DNA from 2 places in the Megasphaera stantonii genome. Region 1 is predicted to be linked to the other one. Evidence: riboswitches for the same ligand, from Rfam matches in the RefSeq annotation. Region 1 holds a riboswitch; the other holds the start of a gene.
What was found. Region 1 has a riboswitch for FMN ahead of ribD (bifunctional diaminohydroxyphosphoribosylaminopyrimidine deaminase/5-amino-6-(5-phosphoribosylamino)uracil reductase RibD). Riboswitches for the same ligand answer to the same signal wherever they lie in the genome.
Positions count from the first base shown of each region.

Region 1 (5,849 bases):
TTCCCTTGCCGACGAAGTATAACCGCCGCATTCCCCGACTGGTGGAACAGTGTATTTTAAAGGCCATGGCCAAGAATCCCGACGACCGGTTCCAGTCGATTGCCGAAATGATGTCGGAGCTTCGCCTGTCCCAGGGATTTGTCAATACCAATAAAGGGGCTATGCCGATTATCAAAAATAATTTTGCGACCCAGAAGATTCCGCCGCTGAAATCGCCGGAAGAGGAGCAGAAGAAAAATATCTTTTCCCGCATGCTCGATTCCATCAGCAGCCATTCGAAAAAATCCATTATCATCGGCATGCTCGGCGTCTTTGTCGTCGCGTTTATGTGGGCTTTCTTTTCCTTCGGCAATTTCTGGAGCACTCAGGATATTACCGTTCCCGACGTAACAGGCAAGCAGGTGGAAATCGCCAAGGAAATACTGTCCAAGGAACACCTCAACGTTTCGGTCAACGAAATAGAAAGCGATGAAGTGCCTGTCGGCGAGGTCATTACCCAGACGCCGTCGGGAGGGGCCGTCGTCAAGGAAAACCGGACTATTTACCTGACCGTCAGCAAGGGCAATCAAGGCTCGGAAGTCCTCATGCCCGACCTGCGGGACCTGACGCTGGATGAAGCGAAGAAAAAGCTGTCTGAAATCGGCCTGACCATCGGCTCCGTCCATTACGCCGAAAGCGAAAAATATGAAAACGGCAAGATCATCAGCCAGAGCCCGGCCTCGCCGCGCAAAGTAGCGAAGGGCTCGTCGGTCGACGTCATTATCTGCCGCAAGGCCGAAAAGAAGAATGACGCTAAAAACGGACAGGATGCGCCGACCGTCAGCGGCATGACCTTGGATACGGCCATGAAGACCTTGGAAAACGCCGGATATATCGTCGGCAACGTGACCAATCTGGATGCGTCCAAGGACAACGCCCTGGCTAAGGTTGTCAAACAAAGTCCGCGCAGCGGCAACGTCGTCGATTTGACTGTCGAATACGGCGCAGCGGCGGCTGTTCCCGACGGCAGCGCCAATAATCAGGAACCGGCCGGCACGCCTCATTACGGCACGGTGAATATCAGCGTTCCTTCCGGCGCGTCGAGTCAGCACGTGCAGATCGTCGTGACGGACGACAACGGCACCCGTGTCGTCTATGACAAGAACCAGTCCGGCGGCGACAGCATTACTAAAAATATCAGCGGCGTAGGCAAGACCCGCGTCAAGGTATATATCAACAATTCGTTAGTACAGGATCAGTACATTTAATTGAAGGAGGATCATGACTACAGGCCGCGTTATAAAAAATTACAACGGATATTACTACGTAGATATCGGCGCCGGACAGCTCGTCGAATGCCGTCGCCGGGGAAAGGTCAAGGCGAAAATACTCGTCGGAGATGAGCTGGAAATTACGGAATTAGGCGGCGGAAAGGGCGTTGTCGAAAAGCAGCTGCCGCGGCGGAACAGCCTCCGCCGCCCGGCCGTAGCCAACATCGATCAGATGTTTGTCATCATGGCGGCGCAATCGCCGGACCCCAATCAGTTTCTCGTCGACAAGCTGCTCATGACCTGCGAATACGGCGGCGTTCATCCGAAGCTGTGCTTTAACAAGTGCGATTTAGACCGTGAAACAGCGGAAGCTTATAAAGCCTTTTATGAAACCTGCGGCTATGATGTCTATCTTGTGTCTGCCGTTACCGGCGAAGGGCTGGACGCCATCAAGGCTTTGCTTCCTCATAAGATGACCGTATTTGCCGGGCCGTCCGGCGTCGGGAAGTCGAGCCTGCTGTCTCAGATTTTAGGGCGGGACCTGTCTGTCGGCTCGGTCAGCGAAAAAATCAAGCGGGGCCGCCATACGACGAGGCATTCGGAAATCATGCAGCTGGAAGGCGATACGTATGTCATCGATACGCCGGGATTCAGCTCGCTGGAATTCGAGCACCTCGACAAAGGGGAGGTCTTCGCCTTATTTCCCGACATGACGCCTTACGGCGGACACTGCCGCTTTTCGTCGTGCCTCCACTTGTCGGAGCCGGACTGCCCCGTAAAGGATGCCGTTGCCGAAGGCAAGATACAGAAAGAACGGTATGAAACGTACTGCAAAATCGTCAATTCTATTCTCGAAAGGAACCGATAGGTATGATACACATTTGTCCTTCTATTTTGTCCGCCGATTTTTCCCGGCTGGCTGAAGAAATTAAAGACGTAGAATCAAAGGGAGCAGACTGCATCCATCTCGACATGATGGACGGCCATTTCGTGCCGAACCTGACGTTCGGCGTGCCGATCATCGCCGCCTTGCGGAAGCACGTTTCCATTCCCTTCGACGCCCATTTGATGGTCGAACATCCCGACGTATACGTAGACGGCCTGGCAAAAGCCGGCGTGCAGTACGTTACAGTCCATCAGGAAGCGTGTCCTCACCTGGACAGCACGCTGCAGCATATCCGCAGCGCCGGCATGAAGTGCGGCGTCGCCTTGAATCCGGCTACGCCTGTATCGTCTTTATCCTGCGTGGCGGCGCAGCTCGATATGATCCTCATCATGAGCGTCAATCCCGGCTTCGGCGGTCAGAAATTCATTCCCTATTCGCTGGATAAAATCCGCGAAGCCAGGGCGCTGCTCGATTCCGTCGGCAACACGGAAGCCGTCGTAGAAGTAGACGGCGGCGTCAACGCCGATACAGTACAGTCCGTCAAGGAAGCCGGCGCTACCTTCCTCGTCGCCGGCAGCGCCGTATTTGGAGCGGCAGACCGGGCTGCAGCCATCGCCGCGCTGCGGTAAGAAGTCTGTACTTGTATTTCTATCCCTTATGTGCTAAAATCATAGGTGGATATGAATAATAGTCTTTGGGGCAAGGTGAGAAAGGGCAGCTTTCAATTCCTGACCGGCGGTATAGTCCGCTAGCCTGGCGTAAGCGGGGCTGAACCGATGCGATTTCGGTACCGACAGTATAGTCTGGATGGGAAAAGACGACATTTCGTTTATTTTTGTTGTGCGCAAAAGGCTATTGGGTTTCCATACCCGTAGCCTTTTTATTTTTTATAATAAAATCTATCAGGAAAGGAATGACAGATTTGGAACCGGTAGATTATATGAGAAAAGCCCTGGAGCTGGCAAAGCTGGCTTTAGGGTATACAACGCCGAATCCGGCCGTCGGCTGCGTCATCGTAAAAGACGGCGAAATCGTCGGCACGGGCTATCATCGCCAGGCCGGCACGCCCCATGCGGAAGTATGGGCCCTGCGCGAAGCCGGCGACAAGGCGAAGGGCGCGACGGTATACGTTACGCTGGAACCCTGCGCGCATTACGGGCGGACGCCGCCCTGCGCCCGCACGCTCGTGGAAAAGGGAGTCGGCAAGGTCGTCATCGCCATGCTGGATCCCAACCCTCTCGTAGCGGGAAAGGGAGCGGCCATTCTCCGGCAGGCCGGCATACCTGTCGAAATCGGGCTGCTTTCCAAGGAAGCCGCTCAGCTGAACGAAGTATTCATTAAAAATATGATGGTGCAGAAGCCGTTTATCGCCGTCAAAATAGCGCAGAGCCTCGACGGCTGCATCGCCTCGCGGACGGGAAAATCCCAGTGGATTACAAATCAATGGGCCCGCAATTACGGCCACTACCTGCGCTCTATCTACGACGGCATCCTCGTCGGCATCAACACGGTCAAGCTCGACAATCCGCTGCTGACCTGCCGCATCCGCCGCGAAGCCCATGACGAGCCTCACCAGCCGGTACGCATCATCATGGATTCGCAGGGCCACATTCCTCTCAATTCCCTCGTCCTGACGGATAAGACGTCGCCGACCATCGTCGTGACGACGTCCCTCTGCCCGGTAGAAAAGATGAGAGAATTGAAAAACATGGGCGTCACCGTCCTGCTGGCTCCGCTGAACAAGGATCGTCACATCGATTTGCCGGCCGCTCTGGACTTACTGTACAAGCAGGGCCTGCAGAGCATCCTCGTCGAAGGGGGCAGCAAAATTCAGGGGACCTTCTTCGACCACAAGCTCGTCGATAAGATATACGCCTTTATCGGCGACAAAGTCATCGGCGGCGAACAGGCCCTGTCGTCTGTCGGCGGCCATGGCGTCGATTCCCTCGACGAGTGCCTGCCCCTGTCTTACGATTCGGTCGAGCTGCACGACGGCAATATTTTGATTACAGCGTATAATACGAACAGGGAGGGAGCTTATGTTCACTGGCATCATTGAGGAATTGGGCACCGTCGGCCAGATGGACCGCCGTCCCGACTCGATAAAGCTGACGATTCAGGCCCGTAAGGTACTGGAAGGGACGCAGCTCGGCGACAGCATCGCCGTCAACGGCGTCTGCCTGACGGTGACCTCCATGACGGATTCGTCCTTCACGGCCGACGTCATGCACGAAACGATGCGCCGTTCGTCCCTGAGCGACATCAAGAGCGGCTCGAAGGTCAATTTGGAACGGGCTATGCAGGTCGGCGGCAGGCTGGGCGGCCACATCGTCAGCGGCCATATCGACGGCGTCGGCCATATCGCCCGCATCGCCGCCGACGGCATCGCCCGGGTCATTACGATTTCCATTCCCAAGGACATGGAGCCGTTCATCGTCGAAAAAGGCTCTATAGCCATCGACGGCATCAGCCTGACCGTCGTTTCCGTAGGCAACAGCCAATTTTCCGTTTCCATCATTCCCCATACGATGGCCAATACGACGCTCATCGACAAGCATCCCGGCGCCGTCGTCAATTTGGAAACCGACGTAATTGGGAAATATGTCCATAGTTTTACAACAGCCCATACGGGCAAACGTTCCGGCATCACAATGGAAACGCTGTTGGAAAATGGATTTTAAAATACTATTTCAGAATAGGAGAGTGTTCTACTATGGCACACATTAAAGAAGGTCAATTAATTGGTTCTGGTTCTAAGTTTGGTATCGTCGTAGCGCGTTTCAACGAATTTATCTGCAGCAAGCTCCTCGGCGGCGCATACGACGCCCTCCATCGTCACGGCGTAAGCGACGACGACATCACGACGGCCTGGGTTCCCGGCTCCTTTGAAATTCCCCTCATCGCCCAGAAAATGGCCGAATCGGGCAAATACGACGCCGTCATCTGCCTCGGCGCAGTTATCCGCGGCGCGACGAGCCACTACGACCTGGTCTGCAATGAAGCAGCCAAGGGCATTGCTCAGGCGTCCCTGAAGACGGGCGTGCCTATCATGTTCGGCGTCATTACGACGGAAAATATCGAACAGGCTATCGAACGGGCCGGCACGAAAGCGGGCAACAAGGGCTTCGACGTAGCGACAGCGGCTATCGAAATGGTCAACCTCATAAAAGAACTGTAAGAAAACGCAAGAGGCTGATGCCGAAGAATTTCTTCGCGCACCAGCCTCTTTTATACGCTGTATGCAGTTATTCTGCCGCAGGCTCCGTATCGGGCTCGTCTTTCGTCGTAAAGCCGATGATCCGCCGCGGCTTGTCCGTATCGTCGGTCCGATTGACGGCGACGAGAAGCAGGTTCAGCTGAGATAAGTGCTGAACCAATTCGACGTGAGAGCCGTCAGATAGTTCGCCATAGAAGACGATCATGTTCGGGTCCCAAAAGCCTACGTCCTGAATGCTGAAGGTAATGTTGCCGGCCGATACGAGGCGGCCGCCGGCCTGCATGTCGTCGGGCATGTCCGATTCAAAATTGTTGATGAGCGCGACGATGCGCCGGTACATATCCGAAGCCAGGTAGGGCGTTTCCGGATCTTCGTCTTCCGCCGTATCCAGCGGCGCCGACGGCGGAATGATCAGGAGATCCCGGCCGTCTGCCGCCGTATATTCCTTCTTTTCGTCTGCCATAGTAATGCCCCCTTTTTCCGTTTCTTATATACA
Region 1 covers NZ_CP029462.1:90,577-96,425, forward strand. Annotated here, with positions in the region: gene pknB (Stk1 family PASTA domain-containing Ser/Thr kinase) at 1-1,247, shown strand, start outside; gene rsgA (ribosome small subunit-dependent GTPase A) at 1,261-2,118, shown strand; gene rpe (ribulose-phosphate 3-epimerase) at 2,121-2,765, shown strand; FMN riboswitch at 2,823-2,959, shown strand; gene ribD (bifunctional diaminohydroxyphosphoribosylaminopyrimidine deaminase/5-amino-6-(5-phosphoribosylamino)uracil reductase RibD) at 3,059-4,195, shown strand; gene DKB62_RS00435 (riboflavin synthase) at 4,176-4,817, shown strand; gene ribH (6,7-dimethyl-8-ribityllumazine synthase) at 4,850-5,314, shown strand; gene DKB62_RS00445 (DUF6173 family protein) at 5,382-5,816, opposite strand.

Region 2 (5,849 bases), 720 kb from region 1:
AAAATGGAACACGCCGGTATCATTGAAGGATATGGCGCAAAAATCAGCCGCCGTAAGACGGGATACAACGTCACGGCTTTTATTATGGTTAATATGGAACGGTCCGGCGACGTCGAAGAATTCCGGGAAAAGGTCGTTCAGTTCCCTCAGGTCTTGGAGTGTCATCACGTTGTGGGGGCCTTTGATTACCTATTGAAAGTGCTGGTAAAAACTCCTGATGATTTAGAAAAATTCCTTATGGAAGAGCTAAACGAAATCCCGACGGTTTCGTCGTCTCAGACCTTTATGTGCTTGTCTACGCTGAAAGAAGAATGGAACGTATAAGACGGTACGAATTTTCTCTCCATAAAAAAGAAGCTTATCCTATGAAAGATAAGCTTCTTTTTTTACAATATGAAAGATGGGGAATCGTTTTAGGCCAGGACATTAATCTTCCTTGATGCGGCCGTCAATCGTAATGGTCTTTACCTGCCAGGGAATGAATTTTCCGCTTTGCTGGAGTGCTTTTTTGGCAGCCATTTCCAAGCCGCCGCAGCAGGGAACCTCCATGCGGACAATGGTGACATCTTTGATATCATTTTGTTTGATGATTTCAGTCAATTTTTCGGAATAGTCAATACTGTCCAGCTTAGGGCAGCCGACAATCGTAATTTTATTGCGAATGAAATCTTCATGGAACCGGGCGTAAGCATAGGCCGTGCAGTCCGCTGCGATGAGCAGATGGGCTCCGTCGAAATAGTCTGCTTTGATCGGTACGAGTTTGATTTGTACGGGCCATTGGCGCAGCTGCGATTGTGCGACTGCCGGCGTGTTGGGAAGTTCGGCGGCAGTCGTCTGAAGAGACATGGCTGCCTGTCCGGGGCAGCCGTGAGAAAGTACGCGGGACTGGCTGCCGGGACATCCGCCAGTATGTTTCAGACCATTGGCTTTCATATTAGCCTTTACGGCGGCTTCGTCATAGGGAGCGGCTTCGCGCTCTACAAAGGTAATGGCGTTCGTCGGGCAGTGGGGCAGGCAGTCGCCTAGTCCGTCACAGTAATCGTCGCGCATGAGGCGTGCTTTTCCGTCTACCATGGCGATGGCCCCTTCGTGGCAGGCTGCTGCGCAGGCACCGCAGCCATTGCATTTTTCTTCATCAATTTGAATAATTCTTCTAATCATAATGTATTCCTCCAGTGGTTTTATATACGTAAATAGCATGGGCATGTAGTGTGCTGCCTTATGGTGAAAGTATACTATACAGGGCAGGAAAAATCTGTTGTTTTTGCAACGAGGTGAATGAAATTGCAATATTTTTTACCAGTCATTCAACATTCTGAGTTGTTTGCTCACATCGGGACAGAAGATATTGGCAAACTACTGGATGCGATGGACATATATAAAAAGAAATACAAAAAAGGGAATTTTATTTTCTATGCAGGAGATACAATTGAGCAAATCGGCATTGTCTTATCCGGCACGGTGCACATCCTGCAGGAAGATTACTGGGGCAACCGCAACATCTTATCCCAAGTTCGCCCCGGCAGTTTATTTGGCGAAGCCTTTGCGTGTCTTTCTGATGTAAAGTCGACAGTAGATGTTGTTGCCTTAGACGATACGGAAGTTATGTTCATCAACGTAAACAGCATTATTCATGCAGGCCAGGTTTTAACGAAAGCGCAGGAACGTGTGGCTTTGAATCTTCTGGCTATCATGGCACGGCGCAATATGCAGCTTACGCAGAAAATACGGTATATGTCACAACGGTCGACGCGGCAGAAGCTCATGTTCTATTTGTCGGAAGAAGCGCTGCGGCAGGAATCTTCGTCGTTTACGCTGCCCTTTAACCGGCAGCAGCTGGCCGATTTTCTCTCTGTCGACCGGAGCGCCATGTCGGCAGAGCTGAGCCGGATGAAAAAAGATGGGCTGATTGACTATTACAAAGATAAATTTATTTTGAAAGAACCGCAGGTATAAGCCAAAAAGAGCAGCAGCAGAATTCCGATGGTTATTCAGAATCTGCATGCTGCTCTTTTTCTTAGATAATTACGCTGTATCAGCGCAGGTGGGGAAGAATATGTCCCATCTTATGCTTTTTCGTTTCCAAATAGAATTCGTCGAATTCCTGGGGTTTCATTTCAATCGGCACGCGTTCTACGATTTCTACGCCGAAGCCTTCGAGGCCGTAGATTTTTTCCGGGTTGTTCGTCAGCAGGCGCAGTTCTTTGGCTCCTAAATCCTGCAGAATCTGAGCGCCAATCCAATATTCGCGCAGGTCTGGCGCAAAGCCCAGCTTTTCATTGGCTTCTACGGTGTCATAGCCCTGTTCCTGGAGGACGTAGGCCTTCAGCTTGTTGATGAGGCCGATGCCCCGGCCTTCCTGGCGCATGTAGAGGAGAATGCCCCGGCCTTCGGCGTTGATCTGGGTCATGGCAGCGGCCAGCTGTTCGCCGCAGTCGCAGCGGCACGAGCCGAATACGTCGCCGGTCAGGCATTCGGAGTGGACGCGGCAGAGCAGGTTTTTACCGTCGCCGATGTCGCCTTTGACGAGGGCGACGTGGTGTTCGCCCGTCAGGTCGTTGACGTAGCCGTAAATTTTGAATTCGCCGAATTTCGTCGGCATCTTAGCGACGGCTTCGCGGACGACGTGCTTGTCGTGACGGCGGCAGTAGTTCTGCAGGTCGTGAATGGTGATGAATTTTAAATTGTACTTGTCGGCCAATTCCCATAGCTGCGGCGTCTGCATCATCGTGCCGTCGTCGGCCATGATTTCGCAGCACAAGCCGACTTGCTTCAGGCCGGCGAGGCGCATGAGGTCGACCGTCGCTTCCGTATGGCCGTTGCGGGCCAGGACTCCGCCGCGCTTGGCGATTAAGGGGAAGTTATGGCCGGGACGGCGGAAGTCTTCGGGACGGGCCGTTTCTTCCGTGCATTTGCGGGCCGTCAGCGCCCGTTCTACGGCGGAAATGCCCGTCGTCGTATCGACGTGGTCGATGGAGACGGTGAAGGCCGTTTCGTGATTGTCCATATTGTCGCTTACCATCGGCGGCAAGCCGAGCTTGCGGGCGTATTCAATGCTCATGGGCATGCAGATGAGGCCCTTGCCGTGCGTTGCCATAAAGTTCATGTTTTCTGTCGTGCAGTACTGGGCGGCGCAGATAAAGTCGCCTTCATTTTCTCTATCCGGGTCGTCGGTGACGATGATGATATGCCCGGCTTGCAATTCTTCGATTGCTTCTTCTACGGTATTGAATTTTCTGTTTTCCTTTGCCACAATAAAACCTCCTGAATATGATAAAGCCCTGACGGTCTGTCCAGCAGCGTCAGGGCTTTTTGGTCAACACAACACAAGCTGCGCGGAGGCAGCTCCATCGTATCTTCTTCCATCCAGACTATACTGTCGGTTTTGGAATCGCACCAAATCACGAGCACATGGCTCCTACGCCGTAGCGTTCGCGGACTATACCGCCGATCGGGAATTTCACCCTGCCCTGAAGATATATGACTACATGAATCATTATACACAGAATGGCTATCCTTGGCAAGAGCCGCCGCGGCCGGCCGGGCTGGGACAGGCCTATTCTATGTCGAATATTTTGCCCGGATTGAGGATATTGTTGGGGTCCAGGGCTTTTTTGATAGCTTTCATCATGGCCAGCTCGTCGGGATTGGTAAATTCTTCCATCAAATGCTTCCGCTTAAAGCCGATGCCGTGCTCGCCCGATAAGCGGCCGCCGTGGGCGTAGATGAAGGCGTACAGCTCCTGCTGGTTTTGTTCGACCCGGCGGGCCCAGTCTTCGTAGGGCGTATCGTCGGGCTTTAAGATGTTGAGATGGATGTTGCCGTCGCCGGCGTGGCTGGCAATGCGGGTGATCAGGCCGTATTTGCCGGCCAGGCGGAGAATTTCCGCCAGCAGGAGCGGTTCCTGGTCGACGGGGACGACGACGTCTTCTTTGCTGACGATGAGACTTTCGGCGCGGACTGCCTCGGCAAAGGCCTTGCGGGCCTGCCAGATTTTATTGTGGTCGGCGACGAGGACCGACGACGCGCCGTGTTGCGTGCAGAGCTCGTCTAAGGCGACGGCCTTGTCGTCCAGGTCGTCGTCATGGATGCCTTCGACTTCGACGATGAGGTAATTGCCCGAATCGCTGCCCTGCAGCTTTTCATGGAGATATTTTTCTACCGATCGGATCGTAATATTGTCCATGTATTCGACGCAGGTCGGGACGATGCCTTGCTTTAAAATGGCTCCGACGGCGCCGATGGCTTGTTCCGGCGAATCGAAAACGGCCAGCAGATCGAGGGCGTATTTAGGCTTCGGCAGGAGCTTGACCGTCGCCTTGGTGATGATGCCCAGCGTGCCTTCCGAGCCGATGACCAGCTGCTCGAGGCAGTAGCCTGTCGATTGCTTCTGCAGGCGTGCGCCGAGCTGGACGATGCGGCCCGTCGGATTGACGATTTCCACGTCGTATACCTGATGGCGCGTCGTACCGTATTTGACAGCCCGGTTGCCGCCGGCGTTGGTGGCGATATTGCCGCCGATAAAGCAGGAGTCGCCGCTGCAGGGGTCGCCGGCGTAGAACAGACCCTTGGCTTCGGCTGCGTCCTGCAGGTCCGACGTGCGGACGCCCGGTTCTACGACGGCGTATAAGGCGTCTTCGTTAATTTCCAGAATGCGGTTCATTTTTTCCAGGGACAGGACGATGCCGCCGTAAATAGGCACGGCGCCGCAGGCTAGCCCTGTACCGGCCCCGCGGGGCACGACGGGAAAATGATAGTCGTTGGCCAGCTGGACGACAGCGGCGACCTGCTCGGCCGTTTCGGCAAAGACGACGGCTTCGGGCATGTGGTGGTACGCCGGGTCGGTCACTTCGTCGTGGGAGTAGGGCTGCATTTTATCCGGATCTGTCGTGACGTTTTTAGGGCCGACGGCAGCCTGCAGTTTTTTTAAAATTTCAGGAGTAATCGGTTCATATCTCATGAGCAAAGACCTCTGTTTCTTCATAGTTTACGTTCTATTATATAATATCAGCGGCGTTTGCGAAAGTGGGCCGTATTAAATCGAGAAAAAACTTTATCTTAAGTGAAAATGAAGGTATACTTATAGCATGCGTGTTGCAGTGCCTATATTAAAGGAGCAGAATCATGACGGAAAAACGGGATGGGCGGCTCCGACGTACCGGGACGGTGCGCCGGCGGCGTACGAAAAAAAAGAAGGGGATGACGCTGTACAAGGGCATCGTCCTTCTCATACTGCTGGTCGGAGGAGTCTTCCTGTGCCTGCGCATGTATCAGATGTGGCAGATCCACGAGGACATGAAGCGGACGCTGCAGCAGGAGCAGGCCTTGACGGAAGAAAACCAGCGGCTGAAGGACCGGAAAGAACAGCTTATTTCCCCCGATGCCGTAGAAAAACAGGCGCGGGAACAGTTCGGACTGGCCGAGCCGGGAGAAATCCCCTACAGGCGCTGACGAGGCGTTCCGCCTTAGGAATTTACATTATTTTGCGATTGAATTTTTCGCCGTTTATGAGTATAATAGCGTTATACGTGTTATCAGCAAAGCTGAAGCATACAAGGAGGAATATAAGGTAACATGACAATCGAAGTAGGCAGTGTATTGGAAGGCACCGTGACAGGGATTACAAAATTTGGCGCTTTTGTAGAGCTTCCTGACAAGAAGGTGGGCTTGGTCCACATTTCTGAAGTTGCTAATGAGTATGTAAAAGATGTGCACGATTTCTTGAAAGTTCAGGACAAAGTAAACGTCAAAGTTTTGTCTGTCGACGATAAGGGAAAAATCGGCCTGTCTATTAAACAGACCCAGCCGGCTCCGGAAAAGAAAGAGTTCCGTCCAAGACATGAATTCCG
Region 2 covers NZ_CP029462.1:2,019,340-2,025,188, forward strand. Annotated here, with positions in the region: gene DKB62_RS09420 (Lrp/AsnC family transcriptional regulator) at 1-324, shown strand, start outside; gene DKB62_RS09425 (ATP-binding protein) at 427-1,161, opposite strand; gene DKB62_RS09430 (Crp/Fnr family transcriptional regulator) at 1,369-1,956, shown strand; gene DKB62_RS09435 (bifunctional 3,4-dihydroxy-2-butanone-4-phosphate synthase/GTP cyclohydrolase II) at 2,036-3,253, opposite strand; FMN riboswitch at 3,351-3,482, opposite strand; gene DKB62_RS09440 (FAD-binding oxidoreductase) at 3,557-4,960, opposite strand; gene DKB62_RS09445 (FtsB family cell division protein) at 5,125-5,451, shown strand; gene DKB62_RS09450 (S1 domain-containing RNA-binding protein) at 5,575-5,849, shown strand, end outside.
Region 2: another riboswitch for FMN. It lies ahead of DKB62_RS09435 (bifunctional 3,4-dihydroxy-2-butanone-4-phosphate synthase/GTP cyclohydrolase II); the one in region 1 lies ahead of ribD (bifunctional diaminohydroxyphosphoribosylaminopyrimidine deaminase/5-amino-6-(5-phosphoribosylamino)uracil reductase RibD).